DNA from 4 places in the Fictibacillus sp. 23RED33 genome. Region 4 is predicted to be linked to each of the others. Evidence: riboswitches for the same ligand, from Rfam matches in the RefSeq annotation. Region 4 holds a riboswitch; each other region holds the start of a gene.

Region 1 (4,855 bases), on a different contig from region 4:
GCAGGGTCTAAAAGTTAGTTTGAAGGACTATAAAGTGTTGTTGATCGATCTTTACTCAAAAAAAGAACTGACTTTAATCTCAAAGTCAGTTCTTTATAGAAAATTATTCTGTTACTGGCACTACTGCACCTTCATATTTCTTCTTAATGAAATCTTGAATCTCTTTAGAACGTAAAACTTCTACTAAAGCTTTAACAGATTTCTTATCTTTATCTCCTTCACGAACCGCGATGATGTTTACGAATGGAGAATCAGATCCTTCTAATGCGATCGCATCCTTTTGAGGGTTTAATCCAGCATCGATCGCGTAGTTTGTGTTGATTAGTACGGCATCGCCTTCACCGTTCTTGTAGGCTTTTGGAAGCATACCCGCATCAACATCTGCTTTAAATTTAAGCTTCTTAGGATTTTCTACAACATCCTTAATTTGTGCTTCTGCTCCAGCACCTTCTTTAACTTTGATCAATCCTTCTTTTTCAAGTAACCCAAGCATACGGCCATGATCTGCTACTGAGTTAGACATGATAATTGTTGCGCCCTCAGGCAGCTCATCTAATGACTTATACTTTTTAGAATAGATTCCGATCGGCTCAAGGTGGATGCCACCTGCATTTTCGAATTTGTATCCGTGATCTTTCATTTGAGACTCTAGATAAGGAACGTGCTGAAAGTAGTTCGCACCGATTTCTTTTTCATCTAAAGACTTGTTTGGCAGTACATAATCTTGGAACGTTTTGATCTCAAGTTCTACACCTTTTTCTTTCAAAAGAGGTTTTGCTTCTTCCAAGATTTCAGCATGTGGTACGTTTGAAGCACCTACAATGATCTTCTCGTCGCTGATTCCGCCTTCTGTTTTGTTCCCGCAAGCAGCAAGTGCTGCAACAAGAACGGTTAATATAAGAACAGATAATACTTTTTTCATATGAACTTCCTCCTTGTTGTCTTAAAACGTTATCTCTTATCTAATGCTGTTGTAATGCGGTCACCGATCCATTGGATGACGAAAACGATGACTAAGATAAGTGCAGTTGAAATTAATGTTACATCCGCGTTGTCTCTTTGGTAACCTTCCATATAAGCCAAGTTTCCTAAACCACCAGCACCAACAACTCCAGCCATCGCTGTATAACTTACGAGTGCAATCGCGGTTACAGTGATACCAGAAACAAGAGCCGGCGTACTTTCGGGAATAAGAACTTTAAAGATAATCTGAGCGTTTGTAGCACCCATTGATTTCGCTGCTTCGATTACCCCTTTATTAATCTCTCTCAAAGCGATCTCTACCATACGTGCATAAAATGGCGCAGCTCCTACGATTAATGCAGGGAGTGCAGCTTCAGCTCCAAGCATCGTTCCTACGATTAAACGTGTAAAAGGAATCAATAAGATGATTAAGATAATAAACGGAATCGATCGAAACACGTTAACAATTATAGCAATCACGCTGTTTAAAAACTTATTTCCCCACAAGTTACCAGGAGAAGTTAGAAATAACGCCAATCCTAGAGCCAGTCCTAGGAAAAATGTAATCACTACAGAGATGGCTGACATATATAAAGTTTCATTTGTCGCTTCTAATAGAACATCCCATTGGACATTCGGGAACCATGTACTAAGCATTATGAATCACCTCTACTTCAACCTGCACACTGTTTAAAAACTCCATTGCACGAGCTAGTGCAGATTCTGTACCTTTAATCTGAATGAACAACGTTCCATAAGGTCCATTCTGAGTTTGCGTAATCTTTCCTTGTAGAATATTTACATCTACCTCATACTTACGAATCAGTTCCGTAATTAATGGCTGTCCTGCTCGTCCACCGATAAAAGTAAGTTGGACAATTCGGCCTTCCGGAAACTCAGAAATAAACTGTTTGATCGTGTCGACTGTTTCTTCAGGTTCTGTTACTTGTTTCACAAAATCCTTCGTGATTGGTTCTGTCGGGTTTTTGAAGACATTTAGGACATCGCCTTCTTCCACTACTCTCCCCTGTTCCATAACGGCTACACGGTGACAGATCTTTCTGATTACATGCATTTCATGTGTGATAAGAACAATGGTCAGATCTAATTTTTGATTGATCTCTACAAGCAGATCAAGAATGCTGTCAGTTGTTTTAGGGTCAAGTGCAGAAGTTGCTTCGTCACATAAGAGAACTTTCGGCTCATTCGCAAGCGCGCGTGCGATACCTACACGTTGCTTCTGCCCTCCACTTAGTTGCGACGGATAAGAACCACCACGACCTTCCAATCCAACTAGGTCGATCAGCTCATCAACACGCTGTTTGATCTTAGCTTTTGGATAACCAGCAATCTCAAGAGGAAAAGCAATGTTTTCTCTTACCGTGCGAGACCACAATAAGTTAAAGTGCTGAAAGATCATTGAAATTTCTTGTCGTGCTTCTCTTAACTTTTTTGATGACAGCTCAGACATGTTCTTGCCGCCAATCGTAACCGTACCGCTAGTCGGGCGCTCTAGCATGTTAAGGATGCGGATCAGTGTACTCTTACCTGCACCACTGTATCCGATGATTCCGTAAATCTCTCCTTGTTTTATGTTTAAATCTACCGTATCAACAGCCTTTACTTCACCATCTTTGGTTTGAAAGACTTTACGGACTGCCTGTAAATTAATCAAGATTCTTACCTCATTTCTTATCTAAATATTGGCTCATATAGAAAACGGTGCATTGGTTTGCTTAAGTGTTCCCTTCATCGATAAGTTGATTGTAGTGGAAGGTGCGAGACTCCTACGGGATCAGCGGGACAGGTGAGACTCTTAACAGCGCATAGCGCTAAGAGGCTCACCGCACGCCCCGTGGAAAGCGAGCATCCTGTAACGGAAATCAACTACTCCCAAGAGCTTCAATGTAAAACGAAAACATTAAACAAAAAAATGCCTCTCTGCTTCAATATGAGCAGAAAGGCATATTATATTCTATGCACGTTCTCCTCATCTCCCAAGACTACTTAAAGCCTTGCAGGAATTGGCACCTTTCTAGTTCATCATTCATAAGAATGCAATGATCTAGCGGTTGCCGGGTTTCATAGGGCCAGTCCCTCCACCTCTCGTGATAAGTAAAAAAGTGTTACTTTATTAAATTAAAGCGATGCATATTTGAATCACTGTGAAGAATATTATCATCCATGTCGATTCGTGTCAAATATTTTTAGCAGTTCGAACGAGTACACCGGCGGATATCTCTTCCCAATGGGAGCTTAAGTAAAAAATCGCTTCCCATTTTAAGCGTTGTCTGAGTGTTCCCTGAAACTCAATCATCTCTTGTCTCAATAAAGTACTCAGCTTCATTTTCCCCTCAAGCAACATACATAGATATTTCGGATTCCCAGTAAACGTGACTGTTCTGTTCCGCTCTCCTTCTCTATATTCAATTTTCAGCGTCGTTTCGTCCTTACATTTAAAGCTAGGCTTTACCGGGATATTATAAAGAGAAAGATACGGACTTTTTGCTATTTGACTTTCAAAGTAACGGATATCCAACATAAAAAATCCCCCCGAATTGGTTGTTACTTCACCGATTCTAGAGGAATATTCATATACCTTTATAAACCCTTCGACAGCAGCAAGGAATCGTAATTGCTATTACGACATGTTATCTCATAATTAGTGTTTATGTTTCTTTTCTTGCTTTCGATGTTCACCTTTGGAACGCTTATGATCATCATTAGAATGCCTGTCTCCATTCCATTGCTGTCTCTGTTCATGTTTATTACGGTCATTTTCTTTTTGTCGCTTGTTATGATTCTTATCCTGATATCTGTTTTCTTTTCTATGCTCTTTATTCTGATTGTAATTCCTATCATGGTTTTGTGTTCTGACAGGTTCCTTCATCTTTTTAGGTTCTACTCTTTGCTCTTTTTGCTGAATATGATTTCTATTGTTATTTTGATCATTCCTATTGCCAAGCTCTTTGCTGTTACGTTTTTCATTCGTATTCTTTTGAGGCTTCACAAGGTTTTTCTCGGTCGGTTTAACTGAGCTTTGGTGATCCGATTTTTTTTCTTTATTAATTACTGGCTTTACCTTGACCTCATGAGGTGCAGCCTTTATTTTACGAGGATGTGGTACAGATTTAATATTTTTAGAAGAAGTAGTATTCACTTTAAGCTCTTGAAACTTCACTTCTTTAATCTTTTCTTCTTTAAGATGCTTATCATTCTTCGTTGCTTCTTGGAATGCTGTATATTTCCCTGAAGATACGCCTAATTGTTTCGCCTTATCGCGAACTTCTTCGTTTGTTTCAGAAACAGTAATCGCTACAGGGTATTGAACGACAGCTTTTTTAACAATTGAATCCAATGCATGATCCAATTCCTGCTTCGTTTTCTTATCACTGGATTTATCGGATACTGTAGTGATAAGCATGGACTGATTCTCTTCCATATAGCCTTCTCGCTGATAAGCTTTGATCAGTTGATCCGCGAATACTTCAAACGGCATACGATCATCTGTAGAAAAATTGTATTTCTTAATGATTTTTTTTGCTTCGTCATTAAAGGCATCCATTTCAACCACTCGCATATTATCATCTACGCCAACCTCAAGGCTTGGATTGATATCAAAGCTAACATAAGCAGCCGCGGCAGAATGGCTGCTGTTGGGTAAAAGACCTGAAATAAAAAGAAATGCAATTAATGCTGCCACTGAAAACGAAATAGATGGCAGCACAAAAAGACTTCTTTTTTTGTGTGAAAAATAAGAAGCCTGATACTCATTACCTATAAGAGGTCTTTTACCTGCTGGTACTCTTACTGTGACAAAGGTTCCGTCCTTCATGAGAAGAGTTGCTTTTTTATTCTGAACTTCAATAACGATGCCGCTGCCGTTCTTCAA
Region 2 (4,855 bases), on a different contig from region 4:
TCATTCTAATGAGCCCGGGGTTTTGTTTGATTTTATTTCTTCATCCATTCTGGTTTTCCAAAGCCTTCGAACTCCTTATCGATCACTTCTTCAAACTCCTTCGATTCCACTACCTTCTTAATATCTTTTGCAAATGCAGAATCTACATCCTTCGTGTTCACCACAACACGGTTACGGTACGTGTCGGGCATGTTCTCTAATTGGATCGCATCTAATAAATCCATCTTAGCTGCGAGTGCAAAGTTACCAGGAACAGCTGCAACATCTGCACTTTGAACAGCACGTGGAAGCTGTGCGGCTTCTAGTGGTTTAAACACGAGCTTCTTAGGGTTATCCTTAACATCTTTTTCGGAAGCTGTCAGTTCATTGATTCCTTCCTTGATGGTGATCAGTTTAGCATCTTCAAGCATGAGCAACGTACGTGCTAAGTTAACAGGATCATTCGGTATTGCGACCGTACTGCCTTCTTTTATGTCCTTAACGGATTTGAATTTCTCAGAATAGAGACCCATCGGTGCTGTAGGAACGATGATAACTTCTGAAAGCTTTAAGTTCTTTTCTTTTGCGAAATTCTCCATGTACACTTTGTGCTGAAAAAGGTTCGCGTCTAGATCGCCTTTTGATAAAGCCATGTTTGGTTGAATATAGTCGCTGAATTCAATGACTTTTACTTTATATCCTTTTTTCTCAAGTGAGGGCTTGATCGCTTTGTTGACCATGTCGGTGTATGGCCCGGCTGTTGCGCCGAGGGTTACTTCTTTATCTTTTGATGCATCTGATGAAGATGAGCATCCTGCTAAGCCGAAGGCAAGCAGTGCTGTTAGTAGTGTAAGTATGATTTTTTTCATGTTGATCCCCTTCTAAAATTGTTTTTGCATATACTAGATGCATTTGTGCAAGTGGTTCAAGTGGTTGATTTCCGTTCCAGATGCTCCCTTTCCGGGGGGCGTGCGGTGAGCCATCTTATGCATTTTAAGATTTGCTCCTGCGTCTACAAGAATTACTACCGAAGTGAGCTTCCTCGTCGCATGCCTTGCGAGATGTTAATTCATGTAGAAGGCACGCTGATCCCCCAGGAGTCTCGCATCTTGCACTCCAATCAACTTTTCAATGAAGTCTTTTTAAACCTATAACCTAAACCTTAATAGGTAAATTTTTCTCGTCTACCCTTTAGTAAATAAATTTATCGTTTATTCACAGCCTTCGCTGCACCGTCTCCGATGACTTGCATGAGCTGGACGATTACGATTAGTAGGATTACGGTTGTGAGCATGATTGTATTGTCGTAGCGGTAGTAGCCGAAGCGGATGGCGAAGTCTCCGATTCCTCCGCCGCCGACGATACCTGCCATGGCTGAATAGCCAAGTAAGCTGATAGCTGTTACTGTTATCGCTTGAACGATTCCTGGCTTCGCTTCTGGTAGTAGAACTTCACGGATGATCATCCATGGCGTAGCGCCTACTGCAACGGCCGCTTCGATCACACCTTTATCAATCTCTCGTAGTGATGTTTCTACGAGCCGCGCAAAGAATGGGATGGCTGCAACGGATAGAGAAACTGAGGCTGCAGTTGGTCCGATGGTTGTTCCGGTAATGAGCTGTGTTAATGGTAACAACGCGACTAATAAAATGATGAATGGTACAGAGCGGATCAAGTTCACAAGAATACCCGCTATCTGCTTGATCCACACATTTTCAAATAACAATCCTTTGTCGGTAACAAACAGTATAATTCCTAGAGGTAATCCTACAATTAATGAAACACCAAGTGATATAGCGACCATATATAACGTTTCAAAAAATGCTTTATTCAGATCTGGAAGGATATTCAAAATAGAATCAAGCAACTTTTTTCACCACCTCAAGATTTTCTATACGACTCTCAATATATGAGATCGCTCGCTTCACTTCTGCCTCTTCACCGACTAGTTCCATAATGAAGATACCAAGCGGTGTTTCCTGAATATATTCGATTTTTCCGTGAAGGATATTCCCTTTTACGTTAAAGTTTTGGAAAAGCTCAGAAACAACAGCCTCTTCTGCAATGGCTCCTTTGAACTGTATCTTGATTACAGTTCCTTTTCTATTTTTCAGAAGAGGTTCTGGCAGATCCATTTGAATTACAGAGCTGATGAACGTTTTTGTGAGCTCTTTTTCTGGATTAGCAAAAATGTTGTACACATCGCCCGACTCGATGATTTCTCCATCCTGCATGATCGCCATTCGGTGACAGATCTCTTTTACCACTTCCATCTCATGCGTGATCAACACGATCGTAATGCCTAACTTTTTATTGATGGACTTCAGTAAGGAAAGGATCGATTTCGTCGTGTTCGGGTCAAGTGCCGAAGTCGCTTCATCACACAGCAAAACCTTCGGATCATTGGCAAGTGCTCTTGCAATACCTACTCGCTGTTTCTGCCCCCCACTCAGCTGAGAAGGGTACTGATCTTTTTGATTCTCCAATCCCACCATCTTTAAAAGCTCGTTGGTCTTACTGGTGATCTCCTCTTTCGTTTTCCCAGCTGCTTTTAAAGCGAAAGCGATGTTCTCAAAAACGGTCTTCGCACTAATCAAATAAAAGTGCTGAAAGATCATACCGATCTTAAGACGCTCCTCGCGTAACTCCTTTTTCCCGAGCTTCGTAATCGAGATGCCATCGATCTTGATTTCTCCTGATGTTGGTTTTTCCAATAAATTAAGACATCGCAGCAACGAACTCTTCCCAGCACCGCTATATCCTACAATGCCAAAGATCTCACCTTTGTCGATCGTCAGTGACACATTCTTCACTCCGACGATCTCTTTGCCTTTTACTTTATATAATTTCGTAACGTCCTTGATCTCGATCATATGTCATCCCCCTTACAATATAAAAAAGCCCTCTTCATTTCATGGAAGAGGGCGAATAAGTAAACATCGACTTATCTTCCAGAATGAATCATCATTCTGCAGGAAGTAGCACCGTTCCTAATGGAGGTTGCCGGACGTCATAGGGCCTGATCCCTCGGTCTCTCTGAATAAGTATTGCATTATTGAATTAAGTTATAGTTGTCATCATACGCCCTGTCTAAAAGTTCTGTCAATACTAAATTTTATCACTTTAAAGTGTTAGCGCTTACATTAGTTGATATGAATGGTTGAAATATTTTAGGGTTTTCTATCGGTGTTTTTGAATGTGTATGATTCAATTCTTAAAAAGAAAAAACACAACAAAAAACCTCATCCGATAAACTCAGATGAGGTTGAATATGTATATGGAGGAGGTAGAGGGATTCGAACCCCCGCGGGTCGTTAAACCCCTGTCGGTTTTCAAGACCGATCCCTTCAGCCGGACTTGGGTATACCTCCGTGTGACTGACAAGAACTATAATAACATGCTGATAAATATAGTGTCAACGGTTTTCAAAAACTTTTTTTGATTTTTTATTTGTTTCTTTTGGAGGTATGCTTTTACGGTACGTGTTCTTATATTTATTACACGTTCACCGATAAAACAGTGCTGTCCACCTGTGATTCATTGACTTTCACCTATGAATCATGAATTTTCACCGCTAGAACTCTTCCCACCACCTGAAAACTTGTTCGGACCACCGATAAAGCTTTTACACCCATTAATAGATAAAAGCTGACTCTAAAAGTCCCTTTGGATACCTTTTAAGAGTCAGCTTCTTTCACTTTTTACTTAATTACTTCTTTGTTGCCCATATAAGGACGTAGAACTTCTGGAATGACTACAGTGCCATCTTCTTGTTGGTAGTTCTCTAAGATAGCAGCTACTGTTCGACCAATCGCAAGTCCAGATCCGTTTAGCGTGTGAACGAATTCTGGCTTCCCTTTTGCATCGCGACGGAAGCGAATTTGAGCACGGCGCGCTTGGAAATCTTCAAAGTTAGAGCAAGAAGAAATCTCGCGGTACTCTCCGTAGCTTGGAAGGTATACTTCAATATCGTACTTCTTAGCTGCTGTGAATCCTAGGTCAGCTGTACACATGCTGAGTACGCGGTATGGAAGGTTGAGCAGCTGAAGGACTTTTTCAGCGTGTCCTGTAAGCTTCTCGAGCTCTTCATAAGAATCCTCAGGTTTAACGAAGCGAACAAGCTCTACTTTGTTGAACTGATGCTGACGGATCAAACCACGGGTGTCGCGTCCTGCAGATCCCGCTTCAGAACGGAAACAAGCGCTGTACGCCGCATATGTGATCGGAAGTTCGTCAGCTGTTAGAATCTCTTCTCGGTGCATGTTCGTTACAGGAACCTCAGAAGTTGGAATCAAGAAATAGTCTTCTTCACGAATTTTGAACGCGTCTTCTTCAAACTTTGGAAGCTGACCTGTTCCTGTCATGCTCTGACGGTTAACCATGTACGGAGGCAGCACCTCTGTGTAGCCATGCTCATCTTCGTGAAGATCCATCATAAAGTTGATAAGTGCACGCTCTAAACGAGCTCCTAATCCTTTATAAAAAGCGAAACGGCTGCCTGTTACTTTTGCTCCCCGTTCAAAATCAACGATGTTTAGTTCAGTTGCGATATCCCAGTGAGGTTTTGCTTCAAAAGCAAACTCAGGAACATCTCCCCAGTGACGTACAGGTACGTTATCATCTTCTGTGTCACCAACAGGAACACTTTCATGCGGAATGTTAGGTAACGTCAGCATGATGCCGTGAAGATCTTCTTCTACTTGACGAAGCTCTTCATCCATCGTTTTGACCTTGTCACCTACTTCGCGCATCTCTGTGATCAGGTGGTCCGCGTCTTTTTTCTCGCGCTTGAATTCTGCAACTTGCTTAGAAACCTCGTTACGCTTAGATTTCAAAGCTTCTGTTTCACCAATTAACTCACGGCGGCGCTGATCTA
Region 3 (4,855 bases), 580 kb from region 4:
GCTTTGGTATCCGTATTTATAACAGCACCTACCGCTTCTGACAGCTTCGAAAGGTCACCGTAATTTTCAACGATAGGAACCGTGATACTTCCTTCTTCTTCCCATATTCCAAAAGCTTTTATCAGTTCTTGACCTTGAAACGTAATCTTCCCTACAACACCATATAACTCAGAGATTAAGTTATTATCTACGGTGTGAACGTGTAAACAGCAGCCTGCATCCGTTAATCGATAGACTTCACAATGAATGCCTGTTTCTGCTGAAGCTTTTAAATGCGTTTCTTCTACCGGATCCCCATACTGATCTACTAAAAGAAAGTCTTCAGAGGTACGTTTTGTTTTATCTTTTCCGCTTGCAGAAACGTAAAAAGCGAGCGGTGAGTCACTTACTTTAATCGATACGTTACCACTTGTTCCAGGAAACCAGTTCCGTGAAGCAAGCTCATCCTTTACATCTGCAAGCTCAATCCATCGTTGCTGTTTACTCAACTTTTCACACCTCTTTTCTCTAAGACATGAATGATGTCATGGAACGTTTCAAATGAAGTATATAGTATTTGGTTTTCTTCGCATTTTTCAATCAGATAATCTCTTGCGAAAACAACATCAGCCATCTTAGAAGCTTGAAGATCAGTAATTGAATCACCGATCACAATCTTTTCTGCTCGGGGATATTTCTCTTCAAGTCTTCTAATAACAGACGGTTTGCAACACCCACAATCATTGTCACATTGATCATCACACGCATTCGGCCAAGTGATTTTTATCGTGTCACTGGTAAAGTCACTGGCATTACAAAATACGTATTGTGAATCCAGCTTGTTTTCTAAAACAGGATGAACAAAAAAATCAATGCCGCCACTAACGATGTATAACGGAATTCTCTCGCTTTGAGTAAATTGAATAAATTCCTGAAAGCCATCTCTAATCTTAGAACGTGTTAAAACGAATTCAATAATCTCTTTCTTTTTATTCGAAGGAATTCTGGAAAACATTTTTCCTACACCTTCTCGTATCGAGATCGTTTCATTCAAGATTTCATTTACGATCGGCTGCCATCCCTCAGGTGAAAATTCTTCCATGATGGCGACGATGTTATCTTTTTCGGTAACAGTCCCATCAAAATCACAAAAGATTACCGATCGTTGTTGAGTTGTCATTTTACAGGAACACCACCCCAAAGCTCTAATGCTTTTTGAAGTTCTGCATGTTTTTCAGCAAAACTTTCAAAGTCTTCTTCTTTAACAACGGCATCTATCGCCTGACGGAAAGCACGTGCTCCACCGGCAGCTCCATCTGGGTGACCATGTATGCCTCCACCTGCATTTATAACGCTGTCCAAACCAAAGTCATTGTATAAAACCGGTGTTAGTCCTGGATGGATACCAGCTGAAGGGACTGGAAACGATTTGTTTAATGAGATGTTATCTGTTGTTAAGGCATCCGCAATGCTTAATGTTTCTTGACGATCAAGTGCTACACTTCCATATGGTGATGGGAACAACACAAGATCTGCTCCTGCATAACGAAGCAATTTGCCTAGTAATACTGAGTAACCAATTCCGTAAAGTGATGATGACCCTATAGCTCCGGATAGTGCAGGATGAGCCATAATCGGTAGTTGAATCTCTTTATCTTCGGCCAGTTCTTGCAATACATCTGGTCCGTAAGATAAAACGTTAAATAGTAATGCGTTTGCTCCTAATTCTGCTGCGCGCCTCGCTTTATCTCGAAGTTCACTCGTTCTGCCTGTTAAGTTAACTGCGTAGAGCGTCTTTTCGCCTGTTCGCTCGTGAACAGACTTTAATACTTCTTTAGCGATTTTCACTCTTTCTTCAAAAGGAGTGAGTGGGTTCTCAAAAAGAATTTCATCATCTTTTACAAGATCTACCCCACCTAAAGCCTGCTCATATAATTGCTGCTTGAAGAATGATAGATCTTTTCCGAGTACCCCTTTAAAAATACTCATAACTAGTGGACGGTTATGTACGCCTAAGATATCTCGAATTCCTGTTATTCCAAACTTAGGACCAGGAAATTGTTTTTCTAGCTCTCTATCAAACTCTAAATCTATGAGCTTGATCTCACCATCTAACGAAAGTTTACCGAAAACCGTCGTTAGAATTGCTGGAATATCATTTGAAAAGTTTGCTGATGGATAGGAAATCTTAAGCAAGCCCTTAGTTCTTTTACTTCCTAAAAATTGATCAGCACGTGGATCTTCAGGAAGTTCAATGACCTCTTCCACAATCCCTTTATGTTTTTTTAGCTGCTCTTTCTCAAGTTGAGGAAGATCTGTCCAAGAACCTACTGTAAGTCCTAGTGCAATTCCTTCCGCTTTTTTTTGTAAGTTTTCTTTCTTATCATGTACTAAGTACGTCGCTGTAATTTTACTCATGTTTGTCGTTCTCCTTTCAAAAACACAAAAAACCCCTTCACGAGGAAGGGGTGTCTACATATTGACAGTTCCACTTCCTCTTATCTCTCAGTCAACGTTCGACTGCAAGAATTAGCACCGTTTTCAGCTAATACATAATTAGCTGAATGGTTGCCGGGTTTCATCGGGCTAGTCCCTCCACCTGCTCTTAATAAGAGTGCAAATTGTTAGAATATAATTTTAATTGTGATTATGACAGGGTATGAACGATCTGTCAACCCTATCTTCTTTCTTCAGTGTATTGAAAGTGATTTGATTTCCGTTCCAGATGCTCGCTTTCCGGGGGGCGTGCGGTGAGCCCCTTGCCGCTTTGCGCCCTTAAGGGTCTCACCTGCCACACTCGTCCCCCAGGAGTCTCCCACCTTGCACTGCAATCAAATGTCAGTGGAGGTAAACACTAGTTATCGATTATTAGTTTAGCAATCCGATCAGCAGCCTCTATCAGACGTTCTTCAGACGTTAAAAGACCGGCACGTACATACCGATCGCCTTCGCTTCCGAATCCGATGCCTGGCGCGACTACGACGTGTGCTTTCTCTAGCAAATAGTCTGCGAAAGTTTCAGAAGTATACCCATCAGGTACAGGCAGCCAGCAGAAAAATGAACCTTTTGGCGATTCTACCTTCCAGCCGTTTTCGTTCAAACGTCCGATGAATGCATTTCGGCGACGTTCATATGTATCTACCAGTTCATCCACACATCGCTGTGGTCCGTTCAATGCCTCAGCCGCCGCGTGCTGGACAGCTCCGAACAAGCTTACGTAAAAATGATCTTGAAGTAGGTTAATAGATTCAATAACAGTTTCGTTTCCAACCGCGAATCCAACGCGCCATCCTGCCATGTTATACGTTTTAGAAAGGGTGTAAATCTCTATACCTACGTCCTTTGCTCCTTCTATCTGTAGAAAACTGACCGGCTTTTGTCCATCAAATCCGATTGCTCCATAAGCAAAATCATGGCACACGAGAATATCATGTTTGTTAGCGAGTTCTACTGTTTCTTTAAAAAAGGATTTTGTTGCAACCCCTGCTGTAGGATTGTTCGGATAGTTTAAGAACATAAGCTTTGCTTTGTTCAATACTGTCTCAGGTAATTCATCATACTTCGGGAGAAAGTCATTTTCTTTTCTTAAGGGCATCGTCTCCATAGTAGCACCAGCCATTGCAACACCTGACCAATAATCAGGGTATCCCGGGTCTGGAACGAGTGCAACATCTCCTTGATTTAAATAGCACTGCGATAGCTCTACTAAACCTACTTTCCCGCCAAAGAGTACGGCTACTTCTTTCTCAGGATCGAGTGTTACTCCATATTCTCGTTTATAAAAATCGGCAGCTGCCTGCTTCAAAAATCCATGTCCGCGAAACGGTGAATACTTATGAAAATCAGGTCTATCGGCTCCTTCTTTTAATGCATCAACAATATGCTGTGGAGTTGGTTGATCAGGATTCCCTTGTCCTAGATTAATAACATCAAAGCCTTGCTCTACATAGTAAGATACTTTTTTTACAAGCTTGGCGAAAAATTGCTCTGGCAGTTTCCCCATCACTTCTGCCTGCTCAAAACGTTTCACGACGATCACTTCCAGTCTAATTTGAATGTTCTTGAAATTCTAATCAGTTATGTTATACGCTTAAGGAAATTCTGTAAAGACTTTTTTTACAACCTGGAGGGTACAATCATGAAAATTGCCTGCATACAAGTTGACATTCAATATGGGAAACCTGATGAAAATTATAAACACATCGAAAATAAAATTCGTAAAGCCGTTAAACATCATAATCCTGATACGATCGTACTACCAGAACTGTGGGATACTGGGTATGATCTTACCCGATTAGATGAGATTAGCGATCATGATGGTGAGAAAGCAAAGAAATGGTTAAGCGAGTTATCTAAAGAGCTTGATACTAATATTGTCGGAGGGTCTATCGCATATCGTGAGAGTAACTCAGTTTACAACACGTCACTCACTTACAACCGAAACGGTGAACATGTTGGCACCTACTCAAAGGCTCACCTGATCACACTTATGGAAGAGGAAAAATATATCTCCCCCGGCAGTAATAGCAATCTGTTTACAATCGACGGTAATCTCTCGACCCTTGCTATCTGTTATGACATCCGTTTTCCTGAATGGATCCGAGCTCCTTTCATAAAAGGGGCAAAAATATTGTTCGTTCCTGCCGAATGGCCGATTCAAAGACAATCTCATTGGCGAGCATTGCTTATCGCACGTGCTATAGAGAATCAATGCTACGTTATTGCTTGTAACCGAGTTGGAAGCGACCCTAAAAACACCTTCGCTGGTCAATCACTAATTATTGACCCATGGGGAGATATCATTGCTGAAGGATCTGTGCACGAAGAGGAGATCCTTACAGCAGAGATCTCACCTGAATTAGTAGACGAAATCCGT
Region 4 (4,855 bases):
GCAAATAAGTTCGCTGCGTGCTCTGTTGAATTGAACTGATAGGAAGTGGTCTGGTAGATCGGAACAGCACGAGCTCCTGTAGTCGGATCAACTTTTTGACCTTCATGTAAAGAAATCGTTTCAAACCCATACTGTCTTTTTGCATTTTGATCAGTCATTTTCAAATCTCTCCTCAACGTCATTTTTTTGTATCCAATCGCATTCAGTTTCAACTTATCCCAGAAAAAAAGACCTCTTCCAAAAGAAGAGGTCCCGATGATTTCACCCGATCGAAGTCTCATCTTTCAGAACATTAATTGTTCTGCTGAAATTAGCACCATGCGTTTCCGCTGGTTGCCGGGCATCATAGGGTCAGTCCCTCAGCCTCTCTGGATAAGAAGATTTGAATATTGAATTAAGATTTATAATACATAGGTCATTATCAATAGTCAACTGAATTTTTTAAAAATTTCGGATTTTTATTTTCCGGATTACTTTTAACTGCATAAATAACTCCAACTGCCCAAAAAGCAGCAAGAACAAAGTAGATTGGTAACAACATGTTATGTGAAACCCCTAGTGTATGAAGAAGGGTGCGGGTATTGGTGATAATAATCAATCCACCAACAAGTACTCCGAGTATGTGAGAGGGAATGAGTCGCACTAGCCATGCAGCAATAGGAGCCGCAATCACTCCTCCTAGCATCAATGCACCGACCCATAGCCATTCAACTTGTTCCCAGCCGAGTGCGATGAAGAATCCGACTGATGCAGATACTGCTACAGCAAATTCACTTGTATCTACAGAACCGATCACCTTCCTAGTTTTCATGTCTTGTTTTGCCATTAGGACTGGAGTGGTGACCGGGCCCCAGCCTCCTCCACCTGTAGCATCTAAGAAACCTGCTAATAATCCAAGTGGAATAAGTTGTTTCTTTGTAAAGGGTTTACCATTTGCTGTTGCTTTCTTTTCTCCAAGTTTAAACAAAAAACGATATAAGATATATATACCGAGGAGAATTAGAAATATTGAGATATACGGCTTTATTAAATCGCCAGGCAGATTACTTAAAAAACAAGCACCTACAAATGCGCCGATCGAACCCGGCAGAATTAAGCGAGTAACGACTTGGCGATCAACGTTTCCAAACTTAATATGAGAAGCGCCGGATGCCGCAGTGGTAACGACTTCAGCAAGATGTACGGACGCAGATGCAGCTGCAGGAGCAATTCCAGCTACTAACAGCAAAGATGTAGATGTAACTCCATAAGCCATACCGAGTGATCCATCAATTAACTGTGCAAAAAGACCAATTAGAGCTAATACAATCAACTTTTTCATACTTTTCCTCCTCAAAATAAAAAGGCCCTTAACAAGTGATGTTAAGAGCCTTCGGTTTTCCGATCAGCGATACGGATTAAATTTTAGTTAATACTATATGATTCAAAAACATAAAAAGTCAACTGTTTGTTTAAATTTTTTGTAAAAATAGAAAAATGAAAAAATAGGTCTTGATATCATTTTCAGATATGTTATGATTTTATAAAATTTAAACTCTTATCCAGAGTGGTGAAGGGAACTGGCCCGATGAAACCCGGCAACCTGCGATTGTAAGGTGCTAACTCCAGCAGAATGTATTTACATTTTGGAAGATAAGGTAATATGTTTACCTCCACTATCTTTCCGAAATGGGAAGGTTTTTTTGTTTTTTGGCTTTTGTTGCTCTTGAAAGTGGTTGATATCCGTTCCAGGATGCTCGCTTTCCGGGGGGCGTGCGGTGAGCCACCTCGACACTTTGTGTCCTTAGGTGTCTCACCTGTCCCGCTGATCCCCCAGGAGTCTCGCACCTTGCACTCCAATCAACTTTTCAATGAAGCCAAAACATAAATCAACAAAAAACAACAACTTTTTAAGAAGAGCCTTTGAAAAGATATGAATGTTAGAAAGGGAGGCAGTGGAGTGGCGAACGAAAATAGTGCAAACGATTTTCTTCCTCAGCTTCAACAAATGCTGAGCAGTATTAAATTTGGATCAATCACTTTAGTCGTTCAAGATGGAAAAGTGATTCAGCTTGAAAAGAACGAGAAGGTAAGAATTAAATAGTTCGCTGACTAGAAAACTAGAGGCGGTTTTAACGAATGGGCAAAGCCCTAAAAACGTTAAAGCCGCTTTTTTTATGGCGAAAAGGAGGTAGCAGATTGCTAACGTACGAAACATGGGACGAAAAAACCCGTGATTTTGATAGTGAAAACCCCACAAAAGGCGCGCTGCATGCTTTGAAGTGGGCTTATGAAACGTATGAAGATGATCTGGTTTATGCGTGTAGCTTCGGAATTGAAGGAAGCGTCTTAGTGGATCTTGTTCATCAAATAAAGCGTGATGCTCAAATTGTTTTCCTTGATACCCATCTGCATTTTCTAGAAACGTATAAAGTGATTGAAGAAGCGAAGAAAAGATATCCATCTCTTCGCATCAAATTGAAAACACCGGCTTTATCTCTTGAAGAACAGGCGAGTAAGCACGGTGAAGAGCTTTGGAAATTAAATCCTAATCAATGCTGCACGATTCGAAAAGTGATTCCTTTAGAAGAAGAACTAAACGGAGTAACAGCCTGGCTTTCAGGTCTACGCCGTGAACAGTCACCTACCCGCCAGAACACGCAATTTGTTAATCGGGATGGGCGATTTAAAAGCATCAAGATTTGTCCGCTCATTCATTGGACGTGGAAGGATATATGGCGGTATGCACATAAACATGACTTGCCGTATAACAAACTACACGACAATGGGTATCCAAGTATAGGCTGCGAGCCATGTACACAGGCAGCTGTTAACGCAGACGACCTTCGTGCCGGTCGATGGTCAGGTACAGAAAAACGAGAATGCGGGCTTCACGAGAATAAATAGAGAAATACTAGGAGGAGAGAGGCATTATGAGTACGATTCAACCACATGGAGGGCAATTAATCACTCGGTTCAAGCCTGAAACACCACATTACAACCTTAAAAAAGAAATTATTCTTGATGCAACTGCACTCAGCGATCTTGAATTGATTGCGATTGGAGCTTATAGTCCTTTAACAGGATTTTTAAACCAAAAAGATTATCAATCCGTTGTCCACGATATAAGGCTCAGCGATGGAACGGTTTGGAGCTTGCCCATCACGTTACCGGTAGATTCTGATACAGCATCAACACTTATAAGAGGTGAAGAAGTTCGTTTAACATACGATGGTGTAACCTACGGGATTCTTAAAGTAGGTGATGTTTATACTCCTGTTAAACAAATTGAAGCAGAGCGAGTTTATAAGACATCCGACCAAAATCATCCAGGAGTTAAGAAGCTGTTCGAACGACATTCTGTTTATGTAGGTGGCGAGATTACACTAGTTCGACGTATTAAGAAAAATTTGTTTCAAGAGTATCATCTCGATCCGAGTGAAACGAGAAAACGATTTAACGAATTAGGTTGGAGCACCATAGTAGGTTTTCAAACGAGAAATCCCGTTCACCGTGCTCATGAATATATTCAAAAAGCTGCACTTGAAATTGTAGACGGTCTTTTCTTAAACCCACTCGTTGGTGAAACAAAGTCTGATGATATACCAGCTGATGTTCGAATGGAAAGCTATCATGTTCTTCTAAAAAACTATTATCCTATTGACCGCGTGTTTCTTGCTGTATTTCCTGCAGCGATGCGATATGCAGGTCCTCGTGAAGCCATTTTTCATGCGATCGTCAGAAAAAATTACGGCTGCACACACTTTATCGTAGGTCGCGATCATGCTGGAGTAGGAAATTATTACGGAACGTATGAAGCACAAGAGATCTTTTCACAGTTTACAGAAGATGAGATCGGCATCCAAACGTTGTTTTTCGAACATAGCTTTTATTGCAATAAATGCGAAGGTATGGCTTCTTCGAAAACATGTCCACACCCAACGGAAGAACATGTCATCTTATCTGGAACTAAGGTAAGAGAGCTTCTTCGTAATGGAGAACTTCCACCTAGTACGTTCAGCCGAAAAGAAGTAGTAGAGGTATTAATAAATGGACTAAATCGAAATGATGCAAATCATAGAATAGGAGATTCAAATGAGCAAACCGCACAATATCATTTGGCACGATAGTTCAATTTCAAAAGAAGCTAGGCGAAAACAAAACAACCATTCAAGTTTTGTACTTTGGTTTACAGGTCTCTCAGGTTCTGGCAAATCAACTATCGCCAATGCGCTCGCAAAAGAACTTTACGAGAGAAACATTCGAAACTATGTATTGGATGGAGATAACATTCGTAATGGATTAAACCGCGATCTTTCATTCTCTGATGAAGATCGAAGTGAAAACATTCGACGCATTTCTGAAGTATCAAAGCTTTTTGTAGATAACGGAACAGTCGTACTTACAGCTTTTATCTCTCCCTTTATACAAGATCGGGAAATGGCGAAAAGAATCGTTTCAGAAGAGGAATTTATAGAAATTTTTGTTTCATGTCCGATTGAAGAATGTGAAAAAAGAGATCCAAAAGGTTTATATAGCAAAGCAAGAAAAGGTGAAATTCCTGACTTTACTGGAATTGATTCACCTTATGAAGAACCGATTTCACCAGATTTCACCATATATACTAACGAACAAAGCGTTTCTGAGATTGTAGAGAGCATCTTAAATCTTCTGGAAAAAAGGAAGCTGATTTAACTAAATAAAAAGGAGAATGAGAGAATGGCATATCAAAAGACGTGGGCAGAAAATCCGAAGATTAATAAGACCGAACAAAAAAAGCTCGTAAAAGACGGCTTAAAAATATTTGAAGATATTCCTTATTACGCAGAAAACGGCTTCTCCTCTATCCCGAAAGAAGAATGGGATAGTTTCAAGT

Evidence for each region. Region 4 has a riboswitch for S-adenosylmethionine ahead of IHV09_RS22370 (YezD family protein). Riboswitches for the same ligand answer to the same signal wherever they lie in the genome.
Region 1: another riboswitch for S-adenosylmethionine. It lies ahead of IHV09_RS11070 (methionine ABC transporter ATP-binding protein); the one in region 4 lies ahead of IHV09_RS22370 (YezD family protein).
Region 2: another riboswitch for S-adenosylmethionine. It lies ahead of IHV09_RS21825 (methionine ABC transporter ATP-binding protein); the one in region 4 lies ahead of IHV09_RS22370 (YezD family protein).
Region 3: another riboswitch for S-adenosylmethionine. It lies ahead of IHV09_RS04390 (2,3-diketo-5-methylthiopentyl-1-phosphate enolase); the one in region 4 lies ahead of IHV09_RS22370 (YezD family protein).

What each region holds. Positions count from the first base shown of each region.
Region 1 covers NZ_JACZDX010000002.1:556,428-561,282, reverse strand. Annotated here, with positions in the region: gene IHV09_RS11080 (MetQ/NlpA family ABC transporter substrate-binding protein) at 104-922, opposite strand; gene IHV09_RS11075 (methionine ABC transporter permease) at 952-1,620, opposite strand; gene IHV09_RS11070 (methionine ABC transporter ATP-binding protein) at 1,613-2,638, opposite strand; SAM riboswitch class I at 2,951-3,081, opposite strand; gene IHV09_RS11065 (hypothetical protein) at 3,161-3,505, opposite strand; gene IHV09_RS11060 (anti-sigma-I factor RsgI family protein) at 3,626-4,855, opposite strand.
Region 2 covers NZ_JACZDX010000015.1:6,901-11,755, reverse strand. Annotated here, with positions in the region: gene IHV09_RS21835 (MetQ/NlpA family ABC transporter substrate-binding protein) at 33-848, opposite strand; gene IHV09_RS21830 (methionine ABC transporter permease) at 1,184-1,783, opposite strand; gene IHV09_RS21825 (methionine ABC transporter ATP-binding protein) at 1,839-2,852, opposite strand; SAM riboswitch class I at 2,921-3,026, opposite strand; tRNA gene IHV09_RS21820 (tRNA-Ser) at 3,258-3,350, opposite strand; gene serS (serine--tRNA ligase) at 3,681-4,855, opposite strand, start outside.
Region 3 covers NZ_JACZDX010000001.1:834,473-839,327, reverse strand. Annotated here, with positions in the region: gene IHV09_RS04400 (methylthioribulose 1-phosphate dehydratase) at 1-488, opposite strand, end outside; gene IHV09_RS04395 (2-hydroxy-3-keto-5-methylthiopentenyl-1-phosphate phosphatase) at 485-1,159, opposite strand; gene IHV09_RS04390 (2,3-diketo-5-methylthiopentyl-1-phosphate enolase) at 1,156-2,397, opposite strand; SAM riboswitch class I at 2,475-2,594, opposite strand; gene IHV09_RS04385 (pyridoxal phosphate-dependent aminotransferase) at 2,834-4,009, opposite strand; gene IHV09_RS04380 (carbon-nitrogen family hydrolase) at 4,031-4,855, shown strand, end outside.
Region 4 covers NZ_JACZDX010000001.1:1,414,964-1,419,818, reverse strand. Annotated here, with positions in the region: gene IHV09_RS07335 (homocysteine synthase) at 1-158, opposite strand, end outside; SAM riboswitch class I at 275-379, opposite strand; gene IHV09_RS07330 (sulfite exporter TauE/SafE family protein) at 422-1,321, opposite strand; SAM riboswitch class I at 1,535-1,639, shown strand; gene IHV09_RS22370 (YezD family protein) at 1,940-2,083, shown strand; gene IHV09_RS07320 (phosphoadenylyl-sulfate reductase) at 2,179-2,886, shown strand; gene sat (sulfate adenylyltransferase) at 2,913-4,109, shown strand; gene cysC (adenylyl-sulfate kinase) at 4,075-4,674, shown strand; gene IHV09_RS07305 (nitrite/sulfite reductase) at 4,699-4,855, shown strand, end outside.